DNA from 4 places in the Dehalobacter sp. CP genome. Region 2 is predicted to be linked to each of the others. Evidence: riboswitches for the same ligand, from Rfam matches in the RefSeq annotation. Region 2 holds a riboswitch; each other region holds the start of a gene.
What was found. Region 2 has a riboswitch for cyclic di-GMP ahead of AAH944_RS09300 (beta-galactosidase). Riboswitches for the same ligand answer to the same signal wherever they lie in the genome.
Positions count from the first base shown of each region.

Region 1: it holds a riboswitch for cyclic di-GMP, as region 2 does, so the genes downstream of both, AAH944_RS12785 (DUF5667 domain-containing protein) here and AAH944_RS09300 (beta-galactosidase) in region 2, are expected to answer to the same signal.
Region 3: it holds a riboswitch for cyclic di-GMP, as region 2 does, so the genes downstream of both, AAH944_RS12840 (DUF5667 domain-containing protein) here and AAH944_RS09300 (beta-galactosidase) in region 2, are expected to answer to the same signal.
Region 4: it holds a riboswitch for cyclic di-GMP, as region 2 does, so the genes downstream of both, AAH944_RS07440 (HD domain-containing phosphohydrolase) here and AAH944_RS09300 (beta-galactosidase) in region 2, are expected to answer to the same signal.

Region 1 covers NZ_CP157399.1:2,561,542-2,569,434, forward strand. The annotation lists gene AAH944_RS12755 (efflux RND transporter permease subunit) at 1-462, opposite strand, end outside; gene AAH944_RS12760 (efflux RND transporter periplasmic adaptor subunit) at 459-1,724, opposite strand; gene AAH944_RS12765 (hypothetical protein) at 2,004-2,420, shown strand; gene AAH944_RS12770 (DUF3102 domain-containing protein) at 2,652-3,518, shown strand; gene AAH944_RS12775 (DUF1659 domain-containing protein) at 3,608-3,835, shown strand; gene AAH944_RS12780 (DUF2922 domain-containing protein) at 3,874-4,113, shown strand; gene AAH944_RS12785 (DUF5667 domain-containing protein) at 4,261-5,562, opposite strand; cyclic di-GMP riboswitch class I at 5,576-5,660, opposite strand; gene AAH944_RS12790 (IS66 family transposase) at 6,045-6,299, opposite strand; gene AAH944_RS12795 (cell wall-binding repeat-containing protein) at 6,618-7,893, shown strand, end outside.
Region 2 covers NZ_CP157399.1:1,874,872-1,882,764, reverse strand. The annotation lists gene AAH944_RS09330 (UDP-glucose dehydrogenase family protein) at 1-235, shown strand, start outside; gene AAH944_RS09325 (YveK family protein) at 260-931, shown strand; gene AAH944_RS09320 (CpsD/CapB family tyrosine-protein kinase) at 949-1,701, shown strand; gene AAH944_RS09315 (nucleotidyltransferase family protein) at 1,698-2,801, opposite strand; gene AAH944_RS09310 (beta-galactosidase) at 2,890-4,494, shown strand; gene AAH944_RS09305 (Ig-like domain-containing protein) at 4,561-5,649, shown strand; cyclic di-GMP riboswitch class I at 5,719-5,794, shown strand; cyclic di-GMP riboswitch class I at 5,824-5,899, shown strand; gene AAH944_RS09300 (beta-galactosidase) at 5,933-7,893, shown strand, end outside.
Region 3 covers NZ_CP157399.1:2,574,726-2,582,618, forward strand. The annotation lists gene AAH944_RS12835 (transposase) at 1-742, opposite strand, end outside; gene AAH944_RS12840 (DUF5667 domain-containing protein) at 1,028-2,371, opposite strand; cyclic di-GMP riboswitch class I at 2,385-2,469, opposite strand; gene AAH944_RS12845 (TolC family protein) at 2,680-3,777, opposite strand; gene tnpA (IS66 family insertion sequence element accessory protein TnpA) at 3,854-4,000, opposite strand; partial or broken gene tnpC (IS66 family transposase) at 4,174-5,714, opposite strand; gene tnpB (IS66 family insertion sequence element accessory protein TnpB) at 5,809-6,189, opposite strand; gene tnpA (IS66 family insertion sequence element accessory protein TnpA) at 6,256-6,624, shown strand; gene tnpB (IS66 family insertion sequence element accessory protein TnpB) at 6,614-6,976, shown strand; gene tnpC (IS66 family transposase) at 7,079-7,893, shown strand, end outside.
Region 4 covers NZ_CP157399.1:1,466,961-1,474,853, forward strand. The annotation lists gene AAH944_RS07415 (ATP-binding protein) at 1-825, opposite strand, end outside; gene AAH944_RS07420 (polyprenyl synthetase family protein) at 815-1,762, opposite strand; gene AAH944_RS07425 (hypothetical protein) at 1,767-1,955, opposite strand; gene AAH944_RS07430 (hypothetical protein) at 2,410-2,862, shown strand; gene AAH944_RS07435 (alpha/beta hydrolase) at 2,877-3,566, opposite strand; gene AAH944_RS07440 (HD domain-containing phosphohydrolase) at 3,713-5,386, opposite strand; cyclic di-GMP riboswitch class I at 5,443-5,528, opposite strand; gene aguB (N-carbamoylputrescine amidase) at 5,643-6,515, opposite strand; gene AAH944_RS07450 (agmatine deiminase family protein) at 6,737-7,774, opposite strand.

The DNA of each region.
Region 1 (7,893 bases), 690 kb from region 2:
TTGCAGTTCGGAGAGACTCATCGTCGATGACGAAATAGAAAGCGTCAAGACCGGGGTTGAATTCATATTGAGTTTCAAGACCATCGGGCTGCTGACGCCGTCGGGGAAGTAATCTTTAATCAGGTCAATTTTTTCTCTGAGGTCGAGGGCAACCTGATCCATATCGACTCCATAATTAAACTCCAGAATAACAAGCGAACTGCCTTCCGAAGTGATGGAGCTGATATTTTTGACATTCTGGGCTGTGGAAACAGCCTTTTCGATTGGCTGCGTGACCAGGTTTTCAATCTCCTGAGGGCCTGCTCCATTGTAGGATGTACTCACGATTGCATAAGGCAATTCCATTTCGGGCATCAAGTCCAGCGGAATACGCGTGAAGGACACAAATCCGAGAATGATGATAATAAAAACAAGCATCAGGACTGTAACAGGGCGTTTTACCGACGTTTCAGATATTTTCACTTCTGAACGCCTCCCCCTGTTTGCGCCGAAGCTGCCGTATCCGTCGTTTCCTGAGCAACCTGCTTGCCGTCAACAGTTACGACTTTGATTTCCGTACCATCCTGCACAAAGTTCTGCCCTTTGATAATGACGATGTCCCCTTCCGTCAGTCCGCCGACGATCTCCGTCTCGGTGCCGCTCTCAAGTCCTGTCGTTACTTCCATCTCGGCTGCAGCATTATCTTTGGCAACATACACGACGTCTTTTCCGCCGTGAAAAATCACCGCATCGGTCGGCACAGCCAAGACATTATCTTTGCCGGCAATGTTTAAGGTCACATTGGCAAACATGCCGGGTTTGATGATTCCGTCTTTATTATCGATATAGGTTCTGAGCGCGTATTTGCCCTGGGCATTGGCTGCAATACTTACACTGTCAATAACCCCTTTGACTTTCACTGAAGCCGCAGGCACTTCAATCTGAACCGACTGGCCGCTGTGCACGCTGTTGATCTCCTGCTCGCTGAGGCTTACTGTAACAAACACTTTATTCAAATCCACCACCCTGGCCGGAGAAACGGCGCTCATCACCATCGACCCAATTTTCACATCGAGCGCTGTAAGGACACCGTCGATCGGCGCCTTGACATCCATATCATTCAGGGCTTTCTGCGCCGCGTCATAAGCAGCCTTGGCCTGAGCCAGCTGGCCTTTATACGTTTCCAGAACCGCATCCGAAGCCGCCACGGCAGCCTGATCAAGCTCCGACTTGCTGACCGCGCCGATTTCATACAGCTGTTTCATATTCTCATAATTCTTTTTACTGTTTTCATAATTGGCCATATTGGTTTCATAGCCGGCCTGCGCCAGCTGATAGGCCGCTGAAGCCTGGTTATAGCTGGACATCAGATCGGTTTTATCAAGGCTGAAAAGTACCTGGCCCTTGCTGACCCGGTCCCCAACTTTGGTATAGACCGCCGCCACTTTGGCCGGGGTGCCGACGACCACGGAAGCTTCTTTATCCGCTTCAACTTTGCCGCTTAAGGTAATCGCAGAAGAGATGCTCTGTTTATGTAAGGTCAACGCTTCCACCGGGACATAATTCTGTCTGTTTTGTTCTGCCGCCTTCTTTTCAGCAGCAGATTGTATCGCACCGTAGATTCTTACCCCGACCAGAAGGACAAGCAGGATTGCAATCACGGTAATGATCATTTTCTTCTTCCCAATCGGTTTTTTCAAGTCCGGGCTGCCACCCTGCTCAGACCGTTTCATTTTGAATTTCATTTTTCTACTCCCCCGTAAATCAATATCTTTCTAAGTCTATTCTTTTTGGGACATATTCATGAATGTCGTGGTTGCGGCCGTGGCCGTCGCGACCGACTGGTCAGTCGGCACGTCACCTCTCTTATCTTATCTTCCTTTGTGCCTTGGGTCAATGGGTTCAAGTTAGATATTACCAAATATTTTCTTCCCATAAATGGCAACATTATTTTGTAAATTTTTGGAATTTTATGGTTGTTTTTTTCTTTTTTATATTGCATAATATCTATTAAAGGATCCATTTTGTTTTGGAGGGAAGCCGCTATGTCCAATGATGAGTTTCAGACTATCGTGCTTCGTGAAATCAGAGAAATGAAGAAAGACATTTCTCAACGATTTGATGGTATTAATCAACGATTCGATGGTATCGACCAACAATTCGATGGTATCGACCAACAATTCGATGGTGTCGACCAACGGTTCGACGGTATCGACCAACGATTCGACGATATCGACCAACGACTGGATTCCATGGATCAACGACTCTGTAAGGTTGAACATAAACTGGATGTTGTTGTTGAGCAAACAGCCGGACTGATGGAATTTCGGACAGAGACCAATCATAAATTAGACAAGATCTCAGATGACCAAAAATCGATTATCCAGGTACTTGGCGAACATGAAATTTCCATCAGATCCCTGCAGAGAAGGCCCGTATAAAACAAAGTCTCAATAACAAATCATTTTGATATTAAAAATCTCACGGATTCAAAACCCGTGGGATTTATTTATTATTGCGCTGCGTTTATTGTCTATAGCTATTCCTGCTATCTTTAGCTATCTTTTGCCATTGCTATTACTTCTGTCTGTTACGTCACAAAACCAAGCCCTCACCATCCGAAACCCATCTGCATATGCTGTAATTAGACTCATAATGAAAGGGCGGGCGGCATGGATAATCCGATCACCGAACGCACACCGCTTGTCATAGCGGCTGAGATAAATATGATAACCTGCCAAACCAAAAAAATCCTGCTTGCCGGCGCCATTGAAATCGGCCGTCGATTGCTGGAAGCCAAAGATCTGGTCAAACACGGGGAATGGATTAAGTGGCTGGAAGAGTCCGTGAACTATTCTCGCCGAACTGCCTCCAGGCTGATAAAGCTCTACGAAGAGTACGGGCCTAACTTCCCTGAAGTATCCGACAGCTCAAATGGGACACCAGTGTCCCATTTGACTTATACCCAGGCCCTCCTCTTACTGGGTTTCCCGGCAGAGGAACGGGAGGAATTCATCACGCACAATGACGTCGGCAGTATGACGAAACAGGAGCTTCAGCAGGCTCTGAAGGACAGAGATCAGGCCAATCAGGCGAAGGAGCAGGTGCTTCAGGAGAATCAGCTACTTAAAAAAGGGCTGGAGACGATCGACAGCACCATCTCCGAATTAAAAAAGGAGCACGCTAAGGCTGCAACAAGGCCAACGAATCCGGAAAATATCAATGCAGAAGCGCAATCTGCCAACAATGCCTCCTCTGCCGGTGATGCCCCCTCTGCAATAACAGCCCCTTTTACCCACAACCTTAAAACCGAACATGACCCGGACGCTCACATCAAGTATGTAGAAAAATGCAACGCTTGCTGCAAAACAATCGCCGATACCTTCTTCGATCTGACGACAGCGCTCACCAATCTGGCCCATATCGATCCGAACCTGAAAGAAGAAAAAAGAAAAGAGGCCAATCGACTGATTGAATACATGGCAGAGACGATTAAAGAGTGGCCGCCCCCCAAGAAACCGCTTAGAGTTCGTTCCTGATTTTTTTTGGGAACCTTTGGACAAGCCAAGCATAGTATATACAAGACAGCAAGTAAGCTGTCCAATAAAAGAGAAAGGAGATGATTGGAATGGCCGTTGTTTCAGCACCATCCGGCGCCGCTCTGGTATTGGTTTATCAGACCGGAGTCAGCACCTCCGATGCTCCGATAACCAAACAGCGAACCCTTAACAATATTGTTTACAATGCTTCGAATCAAGCTGTCTATGAGGCGGCTCACGCCATCTTCAGTCTGTCGGAATATACGCTGCTTGACGTTTACTTCAGAAGAACGGATGAATTGACAAACGAAGCGTAAAGCGGAGGGCAATTTCAGGCGTCAAGGAGGTGATTCAATTGGCTGTGACCACCAACCGAACAGCAAGATTAACTTTCGCGACCACCGGAGAGAACACGTTTTCCCTAACAGTTCCCCAACCGCGAGAGGATATTCAGCTGGCTGAAGCCATGGACGTTATGAACGCGCTTATAGCAGGCGGGATATTCCTCACGGCAAACGGTGCCCTTACAGGGGTAAAGGATATAAAGGTCATCGAAACTACGACCAATGACCTTTATGATCCTCCGCAAGCGTAAGCGGGCAGTACCGGCCTAAACAGATGAAGACCACAAAAACAGACAGCCCTGGCACTTTATCTGCCTGATAGCTGTCTGTTTTTCTTTTTGGGAGGCATTGCATTTTATGCAATTTGAATGATTCTCAGTTATTGAAAATATAAAGTCCTATCTTTTTCCTTGCCCTTTACCGTTATGTCCGTTATTTGGAGGGGTATTCGTGACTGTGTTCTGAATACTTTGAGCATCGACGGTTCCACCACTTTCATCACTTGTGCCATCCACTGTTGTTTCATCCGAAGTAGACTGGCCATCGACTGTGGCAGTCTGATCGCCAGTATCCGTTACATCCTGATTATCTACAGCCGTTGCATCCTGTTCGTCCCCTGCTTCCAGGCTATCTTCCTGGTCGCTCACGGCTTGGCCCTTATTGGCCTTCTTATATTCTTTTATGTTTTGGGTTTGCTCTTTCAAGACTTCCTTCGTTTCTTTGTTCGTCTCTACTTTGATTTTCTGAATATCTTTCCTGAGCTCCTGCATGTCGTTTTTGTACTGTTCAGCCTGTTCGACTTTTTCCAGGGCAGCGGCAACGGCAGCCTCGTCACCTGAAGCACGGGCTTCACCCAACTCTGCTTTGGCCGCTGCAAATTGCTGCACTGCATCCCCATAGGCTTTTTTGGCAGCCACATAAGCTTTGATCGCAATGGTGTTTTGAACTTCGGCTTTAATGATATTCTGCATGATCTCAGCCTGATCTTCTGTCAGATTGCCGCTGATTTTTAAGACGACTTTATCTGCATCGCTTTGAACAAGCTCAATGCTGGCAAGCAGATTGCTGATCACCGTATTCTCTTCTGTGTCAGTTGCTGCCGTGTCCTCTGCGACTGTTTCATCTGTGGAAGTCGTGACGGCCCCATCATCCGCAGCAGAATCTGTAGCCGTCGTATCCGTACCTTCAGCTGCTTCGTTGTCTTCGATCATCTGCTGTACCTGGAAGTTGGCTTTCTTTATCGTATCCGAGTACACTTTCAGAGCCTGTTCCATCAAATCCAACTGGTTTTGTTCGGACATGATTTCCGCTTCGGCGAGCCGTTCATTGGCAAACTCAACGAGCAGTTCCGCTTTTCCTTCATCAGAGAAAGTTACAGCAACCTGAACACTTTCAATCATCTGTTCGATTGAATAGAGCCAGCTGTCCGGCGTTACACCGGCTTCATCTTCAGCTGAGGCCTGGCCGGTCGAATCCATTGTTGTGGAATCGGTTGTTACTGCATCTGTTGTTGTGTCTGTCGTTGGGTCAGTCGTTGTTGAATCTGTAGCGGGATCTGTGGTCGTATCAGGAGTACTCGTTGAAACATCCTCGGTTACTGTGGTTCCATCCGTGGTTGTTTCAGCAAATACACAGGTTGGCGCGACCGCAATGATTAACAGGACACAAAGAATTGAAACGAGAATCTTCTTATGGATCATTCTATCTACCCCTTTCGGTAACCCGGCTGTCATAACCTTTCGGTGTTAGACCCGTGGCTTTGCGTCTCCGTCTTTCGACGGATTTGCCATTATCGTTTTGGCTGAGGCCATTATATTCCAGAATACTTTGAAAATCAAGGTTTTCGGACTTATTCCAGACCATTGGGGTATAAAAAATGAGACTTTTGTCCCATAAAAATTAATTTTAAATTTACTTTATGTTGAAATTATATAAAATATTCGCATGTTAAATAATTAAAAAGTAAGCGTAAACTCTAGTGGCGTAAAAAAGAGCTCACTGTAAACCAGCAGGCCCGAATCATATTAAAATCATTGTAAGCGTCTAATAAGAATGTGTATGAAAACTCTCTTAGATCCGTGAGAAAATCCTCTAAATTAGAGTTTCTCAAGTTTACTCAAAAAACTCTAAGGAGGATTAAAGTGGATTTCAGCGTTATTTGTCTCATTTTTCTGTTACTCTTTCATAACAAGATTATCATGAAACAGCCATTTATCCGACGCTCTCCAGGGTCAGCATCATTGTATTTCTTTTCAATGTGGAACAGGTAATCGCAGTACTCCTGTCCCTTGAAGTAAACGGTCTTCTTTTGCTCCTCCGGGCTTAAGGCCTTAATCGCATCCGTAAATTTTCTCTTCATGTGAGCTAGGCATCCTACCACTGTGATCCCAGGGTCTAAACTATGGTAAACTTGATACCCATGGGGGCGTAACTTCATGTTTCGGTTACGTCCCCTCTCTTTTCTTATAATGTTTGTCAAATCTAGATCAACTTGTGAGGATGATATCAATCATGAACCTGTCCCCTCGGGTGCCTCTCGGGTGCCCCTGTTATGTACTTTATGTTTTATTTATCCCATCGTTTTTTTCAATAAGTACCTAGTAGATTAATTACATTTGTACATTTTATGACTTTTTCTATCATATTATTTGGAGGAATATTGTCACACACAGAGAATTAGAAAGTGATAAGGATTAGAATGGGAAATAATAACTTGTATAGCGATAATTCTATATTATATGAAGGAGATTTGGCAGTGAAATATCTAGAATATCTACATCTAAGGAAAAAAGTACTTTCTACATTTCTTATAATAGGCTTTTTTGTTCTGATGCTAATCATTCTGCCTAGTCCGAACATTGCTAGGGCTGATGAAAATCGGCTAGCGGGTACGGATCGCTACCAAACAGCTGTGGCCATCTCGCAGGAAGGATGGAAAAAATCCGATTATGTGGTTCTAGTCGAAGGAGACGCGTTGGCTGATGCACTCTGTACAGGTCCTTTAGCCAAAAAATACGATGCCCCCATCCTATTCACAGAAAAAAATACTATCAATAGATATACCCAAAACGAAATACAACGATTAGGAGCAACCAAGGCGATCCTCGTAGGCGGATACGAGGCAATCTCCGCCGATGTAGAGCAAACCCTGAAAACAATTGGTATAAAAACCACTGACCGGATCTATGGTTCGGACAGATATGTGACTTCTGTCGAAATTGCGAAGAGACTTGGCACCAAAGAGGTCGCACTAGTTAGCGGAGTAAACTTCGCGGATGCACTGTCTATCTCCGCAGTGGCCGCCGCTAAAGGGTACTCCATCCTGCTTACGCCAGCGGATAACTTGCCTGAGGTGGTAAAAATGCACTTGAGTAATTATAAAATAACTCGCACCTATATTATCGGCGGCACGGGAGTCGTCGGCAAAAATATTGAGGATCAAGCCCCTTCTCCCCTCAGACTGGCAGGCAACGACCGCTATGCTACGAACCGCGCAGTTCTTGATAAATTCTCCAAAGACCTCGACTTTAATATAATATATCTCGCTAGCGCGGAAAACAAAGCAGGCTTAACGAACTCACTTGCAGGGATAGCTCTTGCGGCCCAAACATCATCTCCCCTTGTCCTCTGTGGTAAAATTCCTATCGGGCCATCCGAAGATTTTATCCTCAAAAAAATGACCGTTTCCAGCCATCTACTTACCCTGGGCGGAGAAGAAACGATTCCTAACAGTGTTCTAAATGGCTATACCCACAGTCAAAACCAAGTTTTAAGGAGCATTTTTAACCAAAAGGGAACCTATGGGCCTCCATCAGGGGAAACGACAATATCCGGAAGTCTGGCAATCGAAGCATCGGATATCACGGTCCGAAATACGGTCATTGAAGGCGACCTACTACTCGGTGAAGGTATCGGAAACGGAACAGTAACCTTAGAAAATGTAACCGTCAAAGGCCGAACGACCATTCGGGGAGGGGGATCGGTGGATGGTATTTGCTGCGATACATTTATGTCTAAAACCCTGGTAATCG
Region 2 (7,893 bases):
CGCCAAAAAAATTGCATTTCTGAATTTGGATATTGATTATGCCGAGAATGAATATGCAGCTGTAGCAGATGCTCAGGCTGTTGTCCTGCTTACGGAATGGAACCAGTTTCGGAGTATGGATTTAGCTAAGATGAAAAGTAAAATGAACGGCAATTATTTCTTTGATTTCAGAAATATTTATGACAGGAATGAGCTTGAAACGATAGGGTTTATATATGACGGAGTCGGAAAATAATATGTTATTGAAAGGAAGATATACGTGGAAATTAGAAGAATCATCGATTCAATCAGTCGCAAGTGGTGGTTATGCGTTGTTTTTGCGGTCTTATTTGGAGGAATGGGATGGTTTTTTCATATTTTCTTATCATCTCCAACGTATAACGCAGATACAACGCTATATGTTCTCAATCGTGATAGAGTGACGGCAGGTGAGTCTTTGAGTTATTCTGACATCACGATGGGGAAGGAATTTCTTAAACAATATTCCGGGATTTTTTATAGCCGCTCTGTAGCTGCTGAAGCCGCTAGGAAGCTGGATCAATATAGTCTATCTGCGGGCACAATTTCTTCAATGGCGAATTTATCAATCAACGAAGACTCGGGTTTATTAAAAATCAGAGTGACTGCATATGATGCGATAATGGCTGCATCAGTCGCGAATGTAATGGGAGAAGTATTTTCGTCAAAAGTTAAAGAAATCACAAATAGTGATTTTATCGGGATATTGGATAAAGCTCAGGTTTCTAATACGCCAATCCCGGATAACGGCATTATAAAAATGATTCTATGGATCGTTGCAGGAGAAGTTTTTTCCTTGGGAATTATTTATTTGTTGGAATATTTTAATACAACCATCCGTTCAGTTGAAGATATTGAAAATAATATCGGGGTTCGTGTCATTGGGATTATACCCGAGCATGATCTACGATAAAGAGGAGAAGTAATATTATGCAGATAAAGACTTTTAATGTGTATGATAATGATAATAATGCGGTCAGGGATGCTTATGAAATGCTTACAGCCGGTCTTCTCATTAATAATAATGGAAGAAGTAAAACGTTTGCTTTATTGAGCTGCAAGCCAGAAGAAGGAAAAACTTCGCTTGCGATTAGTCTTTCGATATCTATTGCACGCTCTGGGTGGAGGGTGCTTTTTGTTGATGCAGATATGCGTAAACCGACGGCTGCAAAGAGGTTGAATGCTGAAGCGCAGTTAGGCTTGTCAGATTATCTTGAGGGGAGAGGTCGACTAGAGGAGGTAATCAGCAACACGAATATTCCAAACCTAACCTATTTATCCTGTGGAACAGACTGTTCGAATCCAATCGAAAAGTTGTGTGCAGTACGCTTTCAGAAGTTATTCGAGCAAGTAAAAATTGAGTATGACTATATAATTTTCGATACTCCGGCGCTAGAAAGCGTTTTTGACGGAGCAATAGTCGCGTCAAAAGCAGATGCAACTATGCTGATTGTAAAAGCGGGATTCACTTCGAAAAAAAGTCTGCAACGGGCCAAAGAACAATTGCATGGCGTTAATGCCAAGTTGATCGGGATTGTTCTGAATAAAGTCAAGAAGCGTGATTATAAAAGATACTACAGCTCTTATAATTATTTCTTTAATTCCAATCGATTTTTGAAAAAGGCAAAAAAGCATTTTAGGTCATTGAATAAGGGAATATCTAAGGATACAGCAAAGGTTTAATACCGAAAATGTAGTCCAATTTTCCGTAGAAAACGCGCTTTTGATCGAAAAGGATGAACGATTTTTAAGAGTTTATTGTATATGGCGCTGTTGGAGATAACAAGTTTTATCTTTTGGAGCAAATACTGATAACCATTAACTTTTTTTTCTTGATCTCTATCGCTGCTTATAATCATTTCCTCTTTGTTCATGATATTCTGAATGATTATTACTGAGTTCTTGGTCGAGTTTAATTGATAGTTATCAGGAAGATGTAATCCTAAGTATAATCGGCATGTATCCATTAAATAATAGTAGAAATTCAAGATTGCCATTGACTCTAAGGTTTGTTCAATGTAGTTTATATCAATTTGATTGCGGTAAGAATTAAAAAACAGTACGAAATCTGAAAGAAGACGAAGATTTGCATTAGAGTGTTTTAAATGCCTTGCTGTGTGAATAACAGCATTGATCAATTCATCCTCCGGGGATAAGCAATAAAATTGGAATCCGGCTACCGTTTGAAGACGCTTGTCTTTCCAGATATGATCCACCCAGTCGCTGTTGTCGATTTTTTGCATATATTTGGGATGCCAAAGTGTTCGGTGAAGCTCAACGGCGAATGTACCCGCTTTTATCATATCGATATGCATATGATCAGGATCATTGTAATTTAGTTCATTCGGCTTATAACCGAGAGAAGTCATCGCTTCTATGCATTGATTCATCTGTTTCTCGTTGATTAATACATCTAGATCATTCATCGAACGTAGTTCAGGCCGAGGATATTGTTCCTTAAAGACAAGTCCTTTAAGTGATATAGCTGTTATGCCATTGGTCTCAAAAAGATTAAAGATTGTTCCTATCGTTGGGAGCATCATCAACTGACGTGCGGCAGTCACAACCGTTTTCTCTTTCCAATGAGTCAATACACTGTGATCGATTTTTAACAAATCATTATGTTGATAAACAGTCTCAAACAGAAATGAAGAAACACCTTGTAGTCTGGCTTGATTATAAAGTTCAACTCCATCAACGGAGGCAAGTAATTCCTTATCTGGTATTTCACCGTTAATAAATATTCTTAGCAGATGAAGAAGCTGCTCATACACACTTTTCATTATTTTCCTCCGATGACAAAATATTTCTTTTATATTATATCATATTTCTTATATTTGAGATTTTTTTGTAAAGTAAGGGGATTATATTTTGAAGATTTTGACAAAAAAAATATTTTATTTATTGCTGTTTTTTCTTGTTTTTTCTACAGGTTTCCCTGCCTTTGGGCTTAGTGAACAAAAGTCAGCAAAAATAATATACGATTCGCCAAACGATCTTCTTTGCTCTTCTGTATTAAAATCAGAGCCTGATGTTTCGGTTAAATCTGAAATAACTATAGAGATTAATAAAGTTGCTTTGGCATACAGAGACGAAGAACCCATTGTAATACGTGCATATCCTGAGCTAAAAATCGAAACAGATACGACGATAAACGGTAAAGGAACGGGATTTTTTCATACCCAAAAAATAGGGGATAAATGGTGGGTGATTGCGCCTAATGGGAAAGGATTTATTGCCGTCGGAGCACAGAGGATGACGTATAAAGGACATTACTCAGAGGCATTGGGTTATTCCCCATATGAACAGAATGTAAAAAAGATCTATGGGTCTGAGGAAGAATGGGCAAAAAATACTGCGGAGCGGTTAAACAGCTGGGGATTTAATCTTCTAGGAATAGATTCAGCACCGTCTTTGAGGTATCGTGGACTAGCGCATACGGTATCGTTTGGATTCGGGAACAGTTTCTCTAAATACGGAGAAGATTATGTAATATACGGATTGGACACAAGCAATCATTGTTTCCCGAATGTTTTCAGTCCAAAATTTGTGTACTATTGTGATGACTTAGCTAGAAAGGTGATCCAAGAAGATCAGAATGACCCATGGCTTTTCGGCTATTATATGGATAACGAACTCGCCTGGTGGGGCCAAAGTTTTGATACGACATACGGACTTACGGACTTGGTCATAAAAAAAGATAAAACCCATACGGCAAAGATTGCCTTGATCAACTGGCTGCAAAATAGATATGGAAATATTAGTAATTTAAACAAGGCCTGGGGGACAGGTTATCCTTCATTCGAGACACTTGGAAAAATGACTTCATTTACCGGAAAGAACCAATTGGCCATCAATACGGATAAAACAGACTTTGAAAAAGCGATTATAGAAAAATATTATACGATAACAACAGGGGCAATAAAGAAGTACGATAAGAACCATATGATATTAGGCAGCAGAAATGGAAGCGGGATTGAAAAATGTTATGATTTGGTATGGAGTATCGGCAGAAATTATACGGATATAAGTACGTTTAATTACTATGGAAAAGTCGACCTGCAAACGGAAACAGCTTATGACCAAATAAAAGTGAATGGTGTTTATCAGAACGTTGAACTCAGTGAGATATTTGCACAGATTTACAATAAAGCAAAGCAGCCAATAATGATAAGCGAATGGTCTTTTCCGGCGTATGATAGCGGACTCCCGTGTAGCGTAGGAGCTGGTATGCGAGTAGATACGCAGACGGAGAGAGCAAAAGCCTATGAAATATATCAAAAAGCATTATTCAATATGCCGTTTCTTGTCGGTTCTGAATTTTTCATGTGGGTTGATCCTCCGGCTGAAGGACTAACAAAATCTTATAAGCTAGATACAAATTACGGACTAGTGAATGAAAAGGATGAACCTTATGCTTTGGTTACCAGTGTAGCGAAAGCAACAAATGGTAATGTGTATTCTCTTAGAGACTAGATGAATCATAACTATGATGGTCTTCGTAAACCAATCGGGATATATAGAAAGGAAAGCGATAGGATTATGATTCTGAAAAAGACACTGGCAGTATTATTGACGGTATCTCAGATACTGTTAACCTTCAGTTCGACCTCCTTGGCCGGATTGGATGATGCGTCAAATAATACGGCATTTGTATATGACGACGATTTTTCTGGATATGCAACTGGAAGTGATGGAATGCCTAATTGGGTGACCAATGAGTTTTCATGGGTAATTAATGACGGTTATTTTAAGAATGACTTGGTGAAGAAGAGCTTTGCATTGATGAACTCGCCAACTGGCGCTGAAGTATCCTTCGAATCGGAAGTGATGATCAAAGCTTCTAAAGGTGATAAGTATAAGGTAGCAGGAATTGCTATCTATACAGATTATGAGAATTACTGGCATTTAGCCTTGGTTGAAGCACCGGACAAGAATAATCATTATGTAGAACTTGAGGAAATGATTAACGGCGAATGGTGTGCCCAGTATAAAGGAAGCACCAAATTAGTAACGGGAACAGTACCGTCAGACAATTTACATTGGGACTATAATCACCCTTATTTATTAAAAATAACTTTAAATAAATTAAGTATTACGGGTGCTGTATATGAATTGGATGGCTCTTTGATTTGGAAAACAAAATATCTATTTAAACCTGATAATTGTGTTAAAACAGGTATTCCCTCGCTAACGACAGCTGCCTTTGAAGCGCAATTTGATAATGTTAAGGTGAATATTACCAAAACTGTTGTTGATGAGAATCCAAATACAAGTTTGGACGACATAAAGGTGACAAATATTAAAATAAGTCCCGAGGAGTTATTTATCAAGGTCGGTCAGACCCGGAGGTTAGAAGCGTTAATTATACCGGCAAACGCTTCAAATAAAACAATAAATTGGACGTCAGATAACCCGCAAATAGCCTCAGTTAATAATGGAGTGGTCAAAGGCTTATCTCCAGGAACAGTTTTCATAAGGGTGAGTACAGAAGATCAGAGTATATCAAATATTTGTAAAGTGACAGTTACTTCGTTTAGCGTATATTTATTCGTGGGTTTATACGTTTTAATTGTTGGAATTATTGCTTTACTCATTTTCAGATATATTAGGAAAAAAGAAAAAACATAAAGAATACTATTGACTAAATATTGAAAATATGATAATTATTAATTAAATGAATATCGGACAAAAACTTATTACTGACAATGGCAAACCTGTTGAAAAGCAGGGACGCAAAGCTATAGGGCCTGTAAAATGGCAGCCAGTTACCAAAATTAAGTTTTTTGTTTTTGTCTAACTTATTACTGACAATGGCAAACCTGTTGAAAAGCAGGGACGCAAAGCTATAGGGCCTGTAAAATGGCAGCCAGTTACCAAAAAATAAGTTTTTTGTTTTTAGAGAGGGCAGATTATGAACATTTTAAGAAAAACAATCAAAACGTTAATCACGATAAGCCTAATATTAGTTTTAGTGGCACCAACAACACTAGCTGGAAGTGAACCCAGTATAAGCGGTCAAAGATTGCAGGATGATTTCTCCGCCTACGTTGCTGGAAGTGATGGTAGCCCTAAGTGGATCACTGACGATATATCTTGGGAAGTAAATAATGGTTGTTTCCAAAATAATTCATTGAAAAAGAGCTTTGCTAAATATGATTCTAGCGTTGGGACTGATTTAACTTTTGAATCGGAAGTTACTATTCAAGTATCGCAAGGGGATAAGTATAAGTCGGCGGGGATATCAGTTTATTCAGACAATAATAATTATTGGTCGTTAGCACTTGTTGAAGGGCCTGAGGCTAAAAATAAAATGCATTATATTGAACTTCAAGAAATGTTTAATGGGCAATGGTGTGTGCAAGATTATGGGGAGACAAAACTAAAAGTTGGTTCATACGTAGGAGATGGAATTGAGTGGAAATATAACCAGCCGTATGTTCTCAAGATAAGTTTGAACAATAAATCGATTACAGGGGTAGTATGCGAGTTAGATGGTAAAAAAATATGGGAGAAAGAATATATTTTTTCTTCGGAGAATTGTACAAACAAAGGAATTCCGGCTCTGACAAGTGCGGCCGTAGAAACAAAGTACGATAACGTAAAATGCACAATAAATAAAAAAGTTTATGAAGTTAATGCAGTTGGCTCATATCCTGAGCTTAAAATCGAAACAGATACGACGATAAACGGTAAAAAAACGGGATTTTTTCATACCCAAAAAATAGGGGATAAATGGTGGGTGATTGCGCCTAATGGGAAAGGATTTATTGCCGTCGGAGCACAGAGGATGACGTATAAAGGACATTACTCAGAGGCATTGGGTTATTCCCCATATGAACAGAATGTAAAAAAGATCTATGGGTCTGAGGAAGAATGGGCAAAAAATACTGCGGAGCGGTTAAACAGCTGGGGATTTAATCTTCTAGGAATAGATTCAGCACCGTCTTTGAGGTATCGTGGACTAGCGCATACGGTATCGTTTGGATTCGGGAACAGTTTCTCTAAATACGGAGAAGATTATGTAATATACGGATTGGACACAAGCAATCATTGTTTCCCGAATGTTTTCAGTCCAAAATTTGTGTACTATTGTGATGACTTAGCTAGAAAGGTGATCCAAGAAGATCAGAATGACCCATGGCTTTTCGGCTATTATATGGATAACGAACTCGCCTGGTGGGGCCAAAGTTTTGATACGACATACGGACTTACGGACTTGGTCATAAAAAAAGATAAAACCCATACGGCAAAGATTGCCTTGATCAACTGGCTGCAAAATAGATATGGAAATATTAGTAATTTAAACAAGGCCTGGGGGACAGGTTATCCTTCATTCGAGACACTTGGAAAAATGACTTCATTTACCGGAAAGAACCAATTGGCCATCAATACGGATAAAACAGACTTTGAAAAAGCGATTATAGAAAAATATTATACGATAACAACAGGGGCAATAAAGAAGTACGATAAGAACCATATGATATTAGGCAGCAGAAATGGAAGCGGGATTGAAAAATGTTATGATTTGGTATGGAGTATCGGCAGAAATTATACGGATATAAGTACGTTTAATTACTATGGAAAAGTCGACCTGCAAACGGAAACAGCTTATGACCAAATAAAAGTGAATGGTGTTTATCAGAACGTTGAACTCAGTGAGATATTTGCACAGATTTACAATAAAGCAAAGCAGCCAATAATGATAAGCGAATGGTCTTTTCCGGCGTATGATAGCGGACTCTCGTGTACCGTAGGGGCTGGGATGCGAGTAGATACGCAGACGGAGAGAGCAAAAGCCTATGAAATATATCAAAAAGCATTATTCAATATGCCGTTTCTTGTCGGTTCTGAATTTTTCATGTGGGTTGATCC
Region 3 (7,893 bases), 700 kb from region 2:
TTTGGCACCGGGTGAGGGTTAACGTGATTTCTTCATCGTATTCCGGGCAATTTGGTAGAGAAAGCCTTGATATAATCCCATAGGATTCTTTCGCCCGGATGATATAGTGCCATGATTTCTCCTGAAAATGAGCGATATTGTTGAATGACTCATATCCCCGATCCATGATTGCAATTACATTTCCGCTGATTTCAGACTGGTCTACCATGGATACTAAGGCTTTATGCTCATTCATGCCTTTCTTGGGTTGCACGGATGCATCGACATAAACCTTGCCCATCAGGTCATACATAGCGTCCAAATGCACAAGATTGTAATTTTTGCTATCTTCGCTGTTCCTGATGGAGGAGAATCCATCATTTGAATTTGACGGAAGTCTCAAATCCGAACCGTCAACAGCGAGCAGCCTGTAGTCTTGTAATGAATTCTCCGATACTGCTAATCTTGTAAATTCGTGAAACAGTAGTTTCAGTGCTTCTGGACGAATTTTGTCTCTCTGTTGGACAAATGCTGAAGCGGTTGCAGTCTCTGACGAATAACCCAGCCAATCATATAATTCTTTTGAAAGGCTATTGCCTCCCATGCCTACAAGCATAAGCAGCATAGTATGCAGTGATAATTTCCGTTCGCGTGAAAAATCTTGCCCTGGTCGTTTCACGCAAGCCGGTAAATCTGCTGTGATTGAGCGTATTGCTTGGTGCAGCGCAGTTCGTACCTGCTCTGGATATGCTTTCTTTTTCATTTTAGAAGGCCTCCTTAAAAATGTCCTCATTTTCAAGGCGAAGCCTTCGATTTTTATTTATTTGTCAAGTGTTTTTTTACAATTGATAAATTTTATATGCCCACCTGTATGTATAAGAAAAACACAACCATCTTAATCTGGATGGTTGTGTTTTTTAGGCCTTAACTTAATGACATTGACTACGAAGGGAGCATATCATTTGCCTGGTGGCTGTCTGTTTTCTTTTTGGGAGGCATTGCATTTTATGCTATTTGAATGATTCTCAGTTATCGAAAATATAAAGTCCTATCTTTTTCCTTGCCCTTTACCGTTATGTCCGTTATTTGAAGAGGTATTCGTGACTGTGTTCTGAATACTTTGAGCATTGACTGTTCCACCACTTTCATCACTTGTGCCATCCACTGTTGTTTCATCCGAAGCAGGCTGGTCATCGGCTATGGCAGTCTGATCGCCAGTAACCGTTACATCCTGATTATCTACAGCCGTTGCATCCTGTTCGTCCCCTGCTTCCAGGCTATCTTCCTGGTCGCTCACGGCTTGGCCCTTATTGGCCTTCTTATATTCTTTTATGTTTTGGGTTTGCTCTTTCAAGACTTCCTTCGTTTCTTTGTTCGTCTCTACTTTGATCTTCTGAACATCTTTCCTGAGCTCCTGCATGTCGTTTTTGTACTGTTCAGCCTGTTCGACTTTTTCCAGGGCAGCGGCAACGGCAGCCTCGTCACCTGAAGCACGGGCTTCACCCAACTCTGCTTTGGCCGCTGCAAATTGCTGCACCGCATCCCCATAGGCTTTTTTGGCAGCCACATAAGCTTTGATCGCAATGGTGTTTTGAACTTCGACTTTAATGATATTCTGCATGATCTCAGCCTGATCTTCTGTCAGATTGCCGCTGATTTTTAAGACGACTTTATCTGCATCGCTTTGAACAAGCTCAATGCTGGCAAGCAGATTGCTGATCACCGTATTCTCTTCTGTGTCAGCTGCGACCGTGTCCTTTTCGGCAGTATCATTTACAGCTGTTTCATCTGTGAAAGTAGTGACGGTCCCATCATCCCCAGTAGCATCTGTAGCCGTCGTGTTCCTACCTTCAGCTGCTTGGGTATCTTCGATCATCTGCTGCACCTGGAAGTTCGCCTTCTTTATTGTATCCGAGTACGCTATCAGAGCCTTTTTCATCAAATCCAACTGGTTTTGTTCGGACATGATTTCCGCCTCGGCCAGCCTTTCATTGGCAAACTCAACGAGCAGTTCCGCTTTTCCTTCATTAGAGAAAGTTACAGCAACCTGGACACTTTCAATCATCTGTTCGATTGAATAGAGCCAGCTGTCCGGTGTTACGCCGGCTTCATCTTCAGCTGAGGCCCGGCCGGTCAAATCCATTGTTGTGGAATCGGTTGTTAGTGTATCTGTTGTTGTATCAGTCGTCGTTGAATCAGTTGTTGTGTCTGTCGTTGGGTCAGTCGTTATTGAATCTGTAGCGGGCTCTATGGCCGTATCAGGAGCACTCGTTGAAACATCCTCGATAACTGTGGTTCCATCCGTGGTTGTTTCAGCAAATACACAAGTTGGAGCGACCGCAATGATTAGCAGGACACAAAGAATTGAAACCAGAATCTTCTTATGGATCATTCTATCTACCCCTTTCGGTAACCCGGCTGTCATAACCTTTCGGTGTTAGACCCGTGGCTTTGCGTCTCCGTCTTTCGACAGATTTGCCATTATCGTTTTGGCTGAAGCCATTATAGTACAGATACTTTTGAAGTTCAATTGTTTTGGGTCTTTTCAGACCAATGGGAGGTAGAAAAGGGACTTTGGTCCTTATCACCGTATGTTTTGGTCGAGCAAGCCCAATCTGCCAGTGGTAAAAAAGGTCTTTCCGTTCACCTAAGTAATCGGTCTTTCTCGTAATATTGTTAGAGAACTGCAGCGCCCATTGGTCACAAAGCAGAATTTACGATAAGCCCAAGTTTAGCCCATTCATATGCTCTATACGCTACAGCAAGCGTGTTTTTTGCAGTCTCAATAGCTGTCTGCTGGCTAATAAAAGTGCACTTCGTTGATTCGAATTGTACCAGTGAAATCTTCCCTAACTTATAACTTAATTGTGCAGTCTTATATTCGCTCTCTACAGCTAAAAGTTTTCTCTGCTCTATGTCAAGTATTCTTTGCTTATCCAGCACAGTTTGATAAGCCTGGTAAAAACTATTCTTAAACTTTCTTTGAGAATCATCTGAGCTAGAGTCTATCTGAATATCATAACTTTTGGTCTTGGCTATAAGATAATCGGCATCAGGATCAATAGCAAGCATTTGAGCTGCTGTAACTTCAGGTACCTTTTTGACTGTTAATTCTGTATTATTATCCTGTGCCAAACTCACATTTAACTGCTGAATCGTTGCTTTTTGGGAAACATTAATCCTTTGAATATTCATTTCAAGCTCGGACAACGTGTTTTCCGCCTTAGCCACGTCTAATTCCGTGGCCATACCGAGGTCTTTTTGAATCTTAATAATCTTGACCTGTCGTTCGGCCAATGATTGTTTTGCCTTTGAATCTTCTAACTGAGTAATGAGAGTATTATATGATATATAAAGGTTTTCGACACCCCAAATCAGCGAATTATTCCCTTTTTGAATATTGACTATCGTATTAATACTATCCCCACTTTCATAGGAGGCTTTTTGCATTAAAAGTAAATTTTTCTGAGCATTTAGTAAATATGCGATCGCTGCCTCATCTTTAGGGTTAGTACCATCACCGGTACCAAAGGCAATGTTCTTGGCATTCCATTCGGACAAATAGTCGTTAGCCACTGTAATCCCCTTGTTCTTGCCGTCATAAGAATCACTGAAGCTTTTCATATTTCCTTTAATTACTGGGTTTCTTGCTAGCATGAGATCTTCTATCTCGTTGAACTCAAGTGTATTAATAGGAACGAGTTTATCATCGTCATCATCAGTATCTGCAAAAGCTGTATAAGGCACAATAAGTACCAAGACCAGTATCAACACGATAATATATGCTTTTTTATGCATTGGACTACCCCCGATTACTCTAAATTATTTGATAAGCTCCACAAAGAGTATACACTATGATGCGATAATCCTCAATCTAAAAGTAAGCGTCAAAGTAGGCATGTTTGCTTATACCTTTCTCCTGGCAGAATTCTTTTATGCTTTGTCCGCTGCTTTGTCGTTCCTGGATCACCTGCATCCACTGTGTTAGCCGATACTCTGCTGTGACTTTTTGTATATTCATGCAACCACTCCAATTTTGGTTGAAATAGTTTGCAAACCTTTTCAACTTTTTCAACCGTATTCATTGTGATTGTACTATCTTTAAACTTATTATTCGTAAGCGCTTAACAACAGAGTGCCTTTAAATATCAATTCAAATAAGCTATAATGGCAATCCTCAACCGGCGCGGCGAATCATTTTTTACACTCTTCCTGTACTCGAGGCGACCAAGGCATCAGTTCTTCCAAAGCCTCCGGATTATTTCGATAATCTGTATCCGGCATGTACATGAGCAGATAGCTCAGGTATGTATAGACACTAAGCCCATTCGCCTTAGCGGTCTCCACAATACTGTACACAGCAGCGCTTGCGGAGGCACCCTTTGGGGTATCGGCAAATAGCCAGTTATTTCTTCCTAGAGTAAAGGGACGGATGCTGTTTTCGGCCGCGTTATTGGAAATGGAACACCTTCCATCAAGTAGGTAGTTCTCCATATACTGTTTCTGGTTCTTTGCATAGGTCACTGCTTTGCCGAGGGCAGAGCTCTGCAGTATATGAAGGGAGTCCAGCCAGCACCAAAAGGCATCTAGAACCGGCCTTTCCAGCTCAAGACGCTTGGCATATTTTTCTTCCGATGTAAGTTCGGACAGCCCATCTTCGATTTTAAACAGCCGATTGCAATAATCCCGACCGATTTCCGCATTTGTTAGCGGAGAATCTTTCGCCCGGTTATCCGGGATGGCCTCTATGAACTTGCGGCGGAGGTGAGCCCAGCAGCCGCATCGAACAATTTCTGCCAGCTTATTGTATCCTGAGTATCCGTCGCTGTGCAGGAACCCGCTGAATCCCTTCAGATATTCGGCGGCATTTTCGCCGCTTCTTGTTGTCCTGTAGTCATACAGGATAATGGGCTCCTTCCCGTCTTCTCCAGTACGGTACAGCCACATGTAAGACTTGGACTGTGGCCTTCGGCCATTCTCCTTCAATACTTGGACCGGTGATTCATCACAATGGAGGACATCTCGCTTCAGGAGCTGTTCCCGAAGGTATCTGGTAACGGGATACAGGTAATCCTGTGAGCACCGGATGATCCAGTTGGCCATCGTCGCCCTTGAGAGGGAAAAACCAAGCTGCTCCCAGTCCTTTTCCTGGCGGTAGAGTGGCATGGCATTCACGTACTTCTGGTACATGACATTTGCTACCGTGCTGGGCGATGCCAGAGAATGATGCATGAGAGAAGATGGTGTCAGTGCTTTTTCTATATAAGGTGTATCCGTATGCTTGCATTTGAGACACTCATAGGACATTCGCACATACCGGATAATCTGCAATTTTGGTGGAATGTATTCCAGTTCCTCACGACGGTCTCTTTACCAATCGGCTTGAGCGTGACTCCGCAGTTGCCGCAGTAAAGATCTTCCTCGGGAATCTCACATAAGATTTCTTTGACAGGAAGATCCTTAAGTAATACCTCCCGTTTCGTTTTGGCCTTTCGCCGCTTATAGCCGTTTACGTCCTTTACGACGGGTTCAGGGACATGAGGATCGGCTTCTAACTCTGCCTCATTGAACAGGCTAAGTTGGTCACTGATTTCCTCACGCGGCGTTTTTTCACTGGAACTGCCAAATTTCCCTTTGCGGAGAAGGAGCACCATCTCGGTAAGGTTACTTACCTGCTGTTCCAGGCTCTTTATTGTATTTTCCAGCTGCTCGATGTAGGTGTCCTTTGAAACCATAAAACGGCTTTTCTCCCAACGGTTTTTATGGTTTTATTATACCACAAAAATGGGCTAAAATCCAGTAAATACGGCACTTTCAGCCGTTTTAACCTCAGCAAAAAGCGCCTGGTTTCACCTTCTTTATGGCTCTTGGCTGATCTATCTCCAGACCTTCCATCAGCCACTTGAACTCCTGCCATGTAAGAGACCTCACCTGATCTGCAGACCTGGGCCATTTAAAGTTTCCGTTTTCGAGGCGCTTATAAAGAAGTACAAATCCGTCGCCTTCCCAGAGCAAGGCTTTGATACGATTCCGACGCTTGCCACAGAACAGATAGAGACTGGATGCGAAAGGATCAATGCCGAAGGTTTCCTGGACAAGGGCTGCTAGTCCGTCAATAGATTTACGCATATCCGTATAACCGCAAGCGATGTAGAGTAACCGTCTAATAAGTCGGTGTATGGAAACATCACTAAAGCAGTGAGATAATATCCTCTAAACTAGAGTTATTGGAGTTTTTCAAGTTTACTTTAAAAACTCCAAAAGGAGGAGTTAGTGATGGATAGCAGAGAAGCCACTCGACAATATCGATTGAATCAGTGGGCCCAGCGCATCCGTGAATGCCGCAGCAGCGGGCAGAAAATTGCCGACTGGTGTGCGGAGCACGGTTTAAGCGAGACGACTTACTTCTACTGGCTGAAACGTGTCCGTGAAGCAGCCTGCGAAGCCCTTCCCGCGCTGAATGCCGAAAAGAATCCAATCGTGCCGGTAAATATTGCGTTTCCTGTAGCCGACGCTGACCATAAACGTCAGGACTCATCAGCAGATATTGTTGTGAGCTTGGGTGCCGTAAGCTTGGAAATCCACAACAGCGCAGCACCTGCCTTAATAGAAAATACCTTGAGGGCGCTCCAAAATGTTCGGTGATATCTCCAAAGCAGAGAAAATCTATATCGCCTGCGGGTATACCGACATGCGCAAATCCATTAACGGGCTGGCCGCTTTAGTCCAGCAGAACTTTCAGCTAAACCCATTCCAGAACAGTCTGTTTCTCTTCTGCGGCCACCGGCATGATCGACTGAAAGCACTCTACTGGGAAGGCGATGGCTTCGTATTATTATATAAGCGGCTGGAAGCCGGTAAATTCAGGTGGCCGAAGAATTCCGAAGCAGTCCGCAACGTCACTTCCCAGGAGTTTCGCTGGCTTATGGAAGGACTGTCCATTGATCAACCAAAAGCCGTAAAAAAACTGGGTAAAGAGAAGTGTTTTTCCCTGTAAAAACTTTGGGAAAAGTGCCGAAAGTCCGCATAAATGCTGGATTGTTTGGTATTTTTATGGTAAAATATAAGCAGCGAAAAACGCAAAGGATATCGTAATTTGATGAGTACGGCTGAACAGATCAAAACGCTGGAAAATCGCATATCCGAACTGGAGAAGGAAAATAGACTCCTTCTGGAAACCGTACACCATCTAACGCGTAAACTCTATGGCCGAAGCACAGAGAAGACATCCGTTCTATCCTTAGGACAGATGTCTCTTTTTAATGAAGCGGAAACCGAGACCGATCCGAAGTCCAAGGAACCTGACTTGAAAAAGGTCGAGGGTTACCGGAGAAAGAAAGTAAATGGCCGGCGGGAAGAACTTTTAGAAAATCTGCCGCATGAAAAAAAGCTCTGTACCCTTGTTGAAGATGAACGTTTTTGCGAAACGTGCAATACCCCGCTTAAATCCGTCGGTGAAAAATTTGTGCGTACAGAAGTTGAATATATTCCGGCTAAGCTTAGGGTAATTGACCTTTACCGTGAGACCTTCGAATGCCGCAGCTGCCGCAAAAATGGTCTGCCTTACATGGAGAAATCCCCGATACCTGATTCGGTTATTCAGCACTCCTTAGCGACTCCTTCCACAGTGGCTTGGGTCATGCACCAGAAGTTTGTAAACGCGCTTCCCCTTTACCGTCAGGAAAAAGAGTGGAAGACGCTCGGTTTGTCTTTAAGCCGCGCTACCATGGCTAACTGGATCATAGCTGCGTCCCGCGATTGGCTGACCCCCATCCTAAAAGTTATGCATCAAGAGCTCCTTAAAGAAAAATATATTCATGCTGATGAGACTCCTGTTCAGGTGATGAATGAGGAAGGTCGCAAGAATACAAGTGATTCTTACATGTGGGTATACACTACCGGAAAGCATACTGA
Region 4 (7,893 bases), 410 kb from region 2:
TAAGAGAATTCCAGCCTCATTTTTTTCTGGTTGTCCTTTTGGCAAAAATAATGCTTGGCACAGATTCCATACTGAAAGTAAGATACCGATAATCATATTAGACAAAGCCAGTTCTCTTAGTAAGTCCGGTAGGTGTATGAAGCCTAGAGAGTGTAAAGCAGTTAGGATCGAAATTACTGTAAAGCAAGCAAATGTTATTTTACACCCAATTGATTTCGTTTTATTATTTAATGAAAACTTTGAAGTAAAAACAATCAGAAGCACAGGGGCCAACGAAAATGTAATATATTCTAATTCTTTAGCCAAAGGTAAAGCGCACCCGGAAGCATGTGTGAGAACAATTGCCACCGCAAATAGCCAAAGCAACCAAAATAAAAGACGCACTTCTTTCAAAAAAGGCCTCTTACACCAGACAACAAAACCCACGAACCAAAAAACAAGACCTAAAATAAACAATGGAGTTTGGCTTAAAACCATAATCCAATCGGGCAAATTTTCTATTGTAATTTGCTGTACTGTCGAACTATCTGCTGTACAAAATTTAATTGTGTGAGCGCGTTCCAGTAATCCCCATTTATATGTCGAACCAAACTTTTCCGGATCCATCCCATCAACTTTCAGTATCTGATCCCCAAGCCGGATACCGGATTGATATCCTTCACCATGAGGATCACAGATAGTAACCAGCCAGTTACTATTAACGTTTTTAAGGTTGACACCGATATAAGGTTGCTTCAGACAAGCAACAAAATAAACAAGCCCCAGCACAATAAAGAAGACACTCGCAATATAATAAATTTGCCGATTAATGAATTTATCCCACAAGTTGTATCATCTTCTCCTTTTGCCTTCCAGAAACAGGAATTGACTCTAGAATTTCCTGTGCTTTTTGACGGTAAATCTCAAACATCACGGTGCAGTACTGAGCAACCCCTTCTTCGACAGCGATTTGTTTCAACTGTTGTTTTTCTTTATCTCCAAAAGCTTGTGATCCTCCGCTGTTACATTGCGTTAGTCCTTTAAATTGTTTGGCTATTTCACCCTTGAGTGTATGGGATAAATAGACATACGGCAGGGTTTTCTTATTACTTACAAAATCCTTTTTCTTTTCAAAATGGAGAAAATCGTTGAGATCGTTACGGATCTGGTTCATGATCCCGAAATTGAGACCGAACTCAGCCATTGATCCAGCGAGTGGTTCCGTGGCTTCTCCCAAAATGGCCCCCATTTTACAGGCACAGGCTGTTATACTGCCTGACTTTTGCCTTACCATATCAAAGTATTGTTCCAACGATACCTGCGGGCTGCCCGTATAGAGAAACTCCATGAACTGTCCATTACTGGCCGTGACTCCCATGCGCTGTAGCACTGTGCAGATTTCCCTGTAGATCTTGTCATTCGGTATTGCAGCTATAGCATCAAAACTAAGCATTAAAAGACAATTCGCGAGGTTAATCGCGTTAGCCTCGGGGATCCGGCGCCAGGGCAAATCCTCATGATCCTTGTCCTGAATATCGTCAAAAATATCTGCTGCCAGGGCAAAGAATTCCATACCGATTCCCCCTGGCAACGCAGCTTCCGCATTCCCACCTGTACACTCACAGCTCATTCTAGTCAGATGAACCCATTTAAATAATTCACCTGTTGGACTATCGGCGTTAAGCGAAGTTTGAATCATCCGGATCATTTCCGCACTCAGTCCGTACGTTTTTAAAATTCTATCAATTTTCGTATATATAATCTGATCAAGCTGAAGATTCATTGTATTATTGCCACGTAGCCATAGGACCTACTTCAAGTGTAACAATAGTCCCGGGAACTTCATCTCTGGAAATAACCTTCTGAATTACAGAAAACTGGCTAGGTTTAACTTTACTGTCTTTTTCCTGGTTTAACATGCTCTTGGGATTTTTGACACATTCATGAACCAAATTAGCAATACCTTCATAGTTCATCTTAAAAAAACCCCTTTCATAATAAAAAAGTTACCATTTGTCTTACTGAAAGTAGTCTTTAGTCAAAGTTTTCATTCATTCTGGTACATTTCCTTCAGCTTGATCAATTATAAGGAAAATTCTTCAAATAGCGCCATATTCCTTTATCGAATATTAGGATGTTTTGTCGAAGTTTATAATTTGATCCATGACAGTGCAAAAATAAAAGCCCTGTCCCGTTTGCTGCGGGCATGGGCCTCCATCATTCATTTAAAACTGATCATAGGATCAACTTTCGTAACCACATAGCCGTTACCTTTTTGAAATTTAATAAGATGCCTGTACTTTTAGGGTTTCTTCCTTTTCCGGATCATCTAACATATAATCAGCAACTGCATATTGCAAAAAATACTTGTAAAAATGTTTATAATGGGAATACTACTCTCGAACATTTATATATAAAGGCAGTGCAACAATGAAATGTGATAAACCAACTTTAGTTATGCTTATGGGAGCTATATCCACTATTCCCTATGAAATCGTTACAAGAGTCCTAGTGACTTTTGGATTTGCCAAGTATAGTGTATATCAGCTCACTAGCTTTATGATAACACTGGACAGGCCTAATGTTATCCTCGGAGCGATATATTCCATCATATTAGGTTGTGTATTATCTCTTGTTTTTTACTACGCACTTAAATTCATAGATCATGACTATTTTATAGTCAAAAGTATCGGCATTAGTTTATTAAACTGGCTAACATTAGAAGTCATTTTCATGTGGCTTATTGAAGGGCGTAACCTTATTCCGCATAGACCTATCAATGATTATTATTCAGAAATGATTGGTTCAATTGTGTTCGGGATTACGCTAGGACTACTGTTTCGCTATTATTTATTTAAAGGTTATAAGAAAAGCGCATCATAAGAACCATTTTGCAATCACATTTGTAAAAAATCTTCAACACATAGCATCACCTGTTCAGCCATCGGACTCAGAAGGATCAAATGACCGCCTTTTTGAAAATATCTAATCTTTTTCCTGTCTGAAGACACATGTTTATTGATATAATCCACACTCTTTCTTCTTACAGTATCATCATCTTCAGCCTGAATAATTAGGATAGGACAATCTATTTTCTTTAATTTTGGCTTTGTTTGGTGCAATAATAACAGGAATTGGATCATAGACAAAAACGGTGAGATTTTTTTTGCTTGTAAATATCTCTTGATATGGTTAGACTTCTTGTTCTTGATGTCATCCACGATATTACGAAACACTTGGTATATATTCCAATAGAAGATGGGAGTATTGATTGTTACTATGGCCTTGATATGATGTTTACAGGCAAGATTAAATGCAATCAGCCCTCCCATGGAGAACCCTATCAGCAGAATCTCATCCTCAATTTCTTTCAATCTTAAAAGTTCACGTTCAGCAGAATCTATCCAGTCCATGTACGTTGCTTTTTTCATTTCATGTCTGGTTGTTGAATGGCCTTTTAATATAGGACAAACAACATCATAACCAAGAGCAGTCAAATATTCGGCCAAAGGCTTCACTTCGTGTACCCCACCACCAAACCCATGAATGATTAGACATTTCGTTTTTTCATCATCTATTGCGTTCATCTATTACTGCCCCAATCTCTATCTGGCTTATTAATCAATGATTTATATTTAATCCTTTGGTTGGGGGACTCCAATACCCTTAGATTAGCAGAAAGATACCCGCCGGTACAGAGCTCGCGGGTATCTTTTAAATATTTGGCAGTTACCTATCTATCATTCACAACAAGGGATTCCTGCATAATCTTGTTAAAAACAGTGACCAGATACGGATCAAACTGTTTGCCGGCGCATTTATTGATTTCAACAAGTGCACTATACGGGTCCATGGCCCGTTTATAAGGCCTTTCATGCGTGATCACATCGTAGGAATCAACAATGGATACAATTCTCGAGAACAGCGGAATTTCATCTTCTTTCAACCCCTGCGGGTAACCTTTCCCATTCCACCATTCATGATGACCGAGAACGGCTTCCGAGACATGCGCTAATTCCATGGAAGACTGCGTGATCCGATAGCCGATTTCGGAATGTTTTTTCATAATGCTCCATTCTTCCGGGGTCAAGTCACCTTGTTTTTTTAAGATTTCCCCGGGAACACCAATTTTGCCGATATCATGCAGCATCGCAACCTGGACAAGTTCGACGATCTCTCTTGGGGATAAGCCGATCTGACTACCGAATTTACTTACCAAACTTTTTAGCCTCATGACATGGGCTTCCGTCTGATAATCTTTTTCCCAGAGCAGTTTTTCCAGGAACTCGATGATCGCAAGGCGGGTTTTCTTGCTTTCATTCAGTTTATTGCTATACATTTTTTCCTCAGCCTGGTTGATCATTTCTGTCAGAGAGTGTTTCCTGTTCTCATAAATCGTCAGGCCAAACGAAATGTCGATCGGTACTGTTTTCGGGCGGGAGATTTTTAGGTTGCTCTTGACATTGTTTAAAAGGACGCCGGCCTGGTCAAGCGGCATACCAGGCATGATAATGATAAACTCGTCCCCACCCCACCGGATAATCACATTCTCCGGGCCGATAGTCTCCTGCATGATTCTGACCCCGTCAGCAAGTAATTCATCCCCTTTTTCATGACCAAAGGTGTCGTTGATTAGTTTCAGACCATTAAAATCCCCCATGACCAATGTTGCAGGCATGAGGGTCTTTTCCAGGAAATTTTCCAGCGTGTTTTCAAAATAAGTACGGCTGTAGGCGCCGGTTAATTTGTCATAAACAATAAGGTTCCTGATATTAGCTTCTTTGCTTTCGAGCTCCTCCCGGATGCTTTGAAAGTACAGGGCCTGCATATTGAGATAAGCAAGCAGACCAACGACGCCGGCAACTAAATAACCGACAGGTGATGGAATAACCTTCATAAATTTGCACAGCGGGTAGAATAAAATCGACAAGGCCCAAAAAATATAAGTATAGCCAAGCATTATTCTGATCGGGCTTTGCGGTGTTTTTGCTTTTAAGCATGTCATAGCTGCTTTGGACAACAATGCGATGATGCAGACAACAGACAGAAGTAAAAGAGCGGTTGTCGGGAGTCCCTGGACAGTAATACATATAAAAGTAAGGATCAAAAAGCCTGCGCTGATATCCCAGAACACCGGATAGCTTTTCTTAAAAAATAGCTGCGTACCCTTGAATACCAGCCAGTAGCCTGCGATCGAAGAGGCATAGTTGATAATTGGAAGCACCAGCGACTGGCTGCCGGTTTCCAGCAATGCAATTCTGGAAAGGTAGGTAATCATCATCATTACAATAGAAAGGCTCCATGCCAAGAAATAATGTTTCTTCTCGGAAAAATATAAAAAACCGTAAGATATCAACAACACCAGGGTAATCGAAATACTGGCTGCAACGATGGAATCCGCTGTCATGTAGATCCTCCCTCAAAAAAAAATCGCGGCCAAAGCAGCCGCGGTTTTCATCTTCTGTGTGCAACCCGACTGTCAATATGCTTCAGCACTTAGACTCGTAGCTTTGCGTCCCTGCTTTTCAACAGGTTTGCCAATGGATCATATGATTTTAACTCAATTATAGTAAAATACACGAAATCTGTCAATAAATGTATGAATAATCAATAAATGTATGAATAATCAATAAATGTATGAATAATCAATAAATGTATGAATATTAAGTAAGTTCCCCGTCATAGGAAGTAATCACTCTGTATAAATCAGGCCGGCGGTCTCTAAAGATCCCCCACTCCAGCCGCTGAACCTCGAGCTGGTCCAGATCAAATTCCGCGACTAGAACAGTTTCTTCGTTTCGTCCGGCCTCCGCTATCTTATTGCCCTGCGGCCCGGCAATGAAAGAAGAACCATAGAAGGTGATTTTGGAATCATCCTCTTCCTCGACACCAATCCGGTTGGATGCGACCACCGGGATCAGGTTCGCGGCAGCATGGCCGAGCATGCAGGCCTGCCAATGGTCTTTGGAATCGATCGTCTGATCCAGCGGTTCTGAACCGATGGCTGTCGGATATAACAGGATCTCCGCCCCCATCAGGGTCATGCAGCGGGCAGCTTCCGGGTACCATTGATCCCAACAGACGCCGACTCCAATCTTGGCGTAGCGCGTCTGCCAGACTTTAAAGCCTGTGTCACCGGGGTTAAAATAGAATTTCTCCTCATAGCCTGGTCCGTCGGGGATATGACTCTTTCTGTATTTGCCAAGGATATCGCCGTCGGCATCGATCATGGCAATCGTATTATAGCGCGCATAGTTTTTCTTCTCATAAAAGCTGATCGGCAGGACGATCTCCAGCTCTCTGGCAATTTTCCGGAAATGTTTGACTGCTTGATTGTTTTCTAGCTCAGCAGCATAAACGTAAAAATCCGATTTTTCTTTCTGACAGAAATACGGGGTTTCGAACAGCTCCTGCAACAAGATGATCTGCGCTCCCCGGGCTGCTGCCTCCCTGACCAGTGTCTCCGCCCCGGCAATATTTTCTTCAACGTTACTGGTGCAGCGCATCTGGGTTGCTGCCACTTTGACGTTTCTCATCGTTAATATTCCTTCCCAACTGCCTGATTTCGGTGTGTTCTGAACCTGATCTTACAGGTGTTTCTACTATTTTGTTAATTTGTATGCATTTTCTATTTTACATGATGCAGAAAAAAACCACAACGCAGAAGAGCGCAACATATAAAAGATGTATCTGTTACGCCCTTCTCTTCATTTATATTTTTCAAATTTTCGTATATGTTGTTGGGCAATTCATACACTCACCTTAAACGGTTTACAGCAGGCATCTGCTGGGTGGTACAGTGAACATTTCCGCCTTCCCTAATAATGGCCATTCCATTAATGGTTCGGATCCGTCTTTCCGGAAAGATCCCGCTCAGGGTTCGAATAGCCATGGCATCTGTTTCGGCAGCCTGGCCGCCGAATACAGGTAAAATGATTCCGCCGTTGACAAAGTAAAAGTTCAAATAACTCAGCGTCAGCCGTTTTCCGTCAGCAAATACGGCGGGAGGCTGCTGTATTGGGATGATTTCAAGGGTTCTTCCTCTGGCGTCTGTTTCCCGGTTTAACACTGCGAGGTTTTCCCGGGTAATCGCATAATTCGGATCGCAAGGGTCATCACAGACCTGAATCAGGATTTTGCCAGGCGACGCAAAACAGGCGATGTTATCGACATGTCCGTCTGTTTCATCTCCACATAAGCCTTTTTCCAGCCAGATGACTTTGTGGATATTCAAATATTTCTTCAATAGTTCCGTAATCTGCTCCCGGGAAAGATCAGGGTTGCGGTTCGGATTGAGCAGGCATTCGGCCGTTGTCAAGAGTGTACCTTCTCCGTCCACGTGCAGCGAGCCGCCTTCCATAATCAGCGGCGCATCAAACGGTTTCAGGCCGAGGTGCTTCAATATTTGGGGCACGACCTGGTTGTCCAGATCCCAGTCCGGATATTTGCCGCCCCAGGCATTGAAGTGCCAATTGATGCCGGCTGTATCTCCCTGATCATTGACGATAAACGTCGGCCCGTTATCCCGAAGCCAGGCATCATTGTGCGCCAGCGGCAGGAGCTCGATCTGCCTGTTCCGAAAGCGGCCTTCGAGCAGGGATCGTTCGTCGGGGTTTACCAATACGGTGACGGGTTCAAATTCCTCGATGGCTCGAATAATGTCGGCATAACCCTCACAAACAGCCTCGTAATTTTCCGGATGGCACATCGATGACCGAACCGGCCAGGAAATAAAGGTTCGTTCGTGTCTGGCCCATTCCGCAGGCATTCTATAGTTTAAATCGCTCGGAAACATCAGTTTATCCTTTCTTTAGCAACAACATAGATCCATCATTACTTTCAAATGAACTTTTTTCATGATGATTATTTATGGTTCATTTTACATGGAAATCCAACCATTTTTCAAGGTATAAA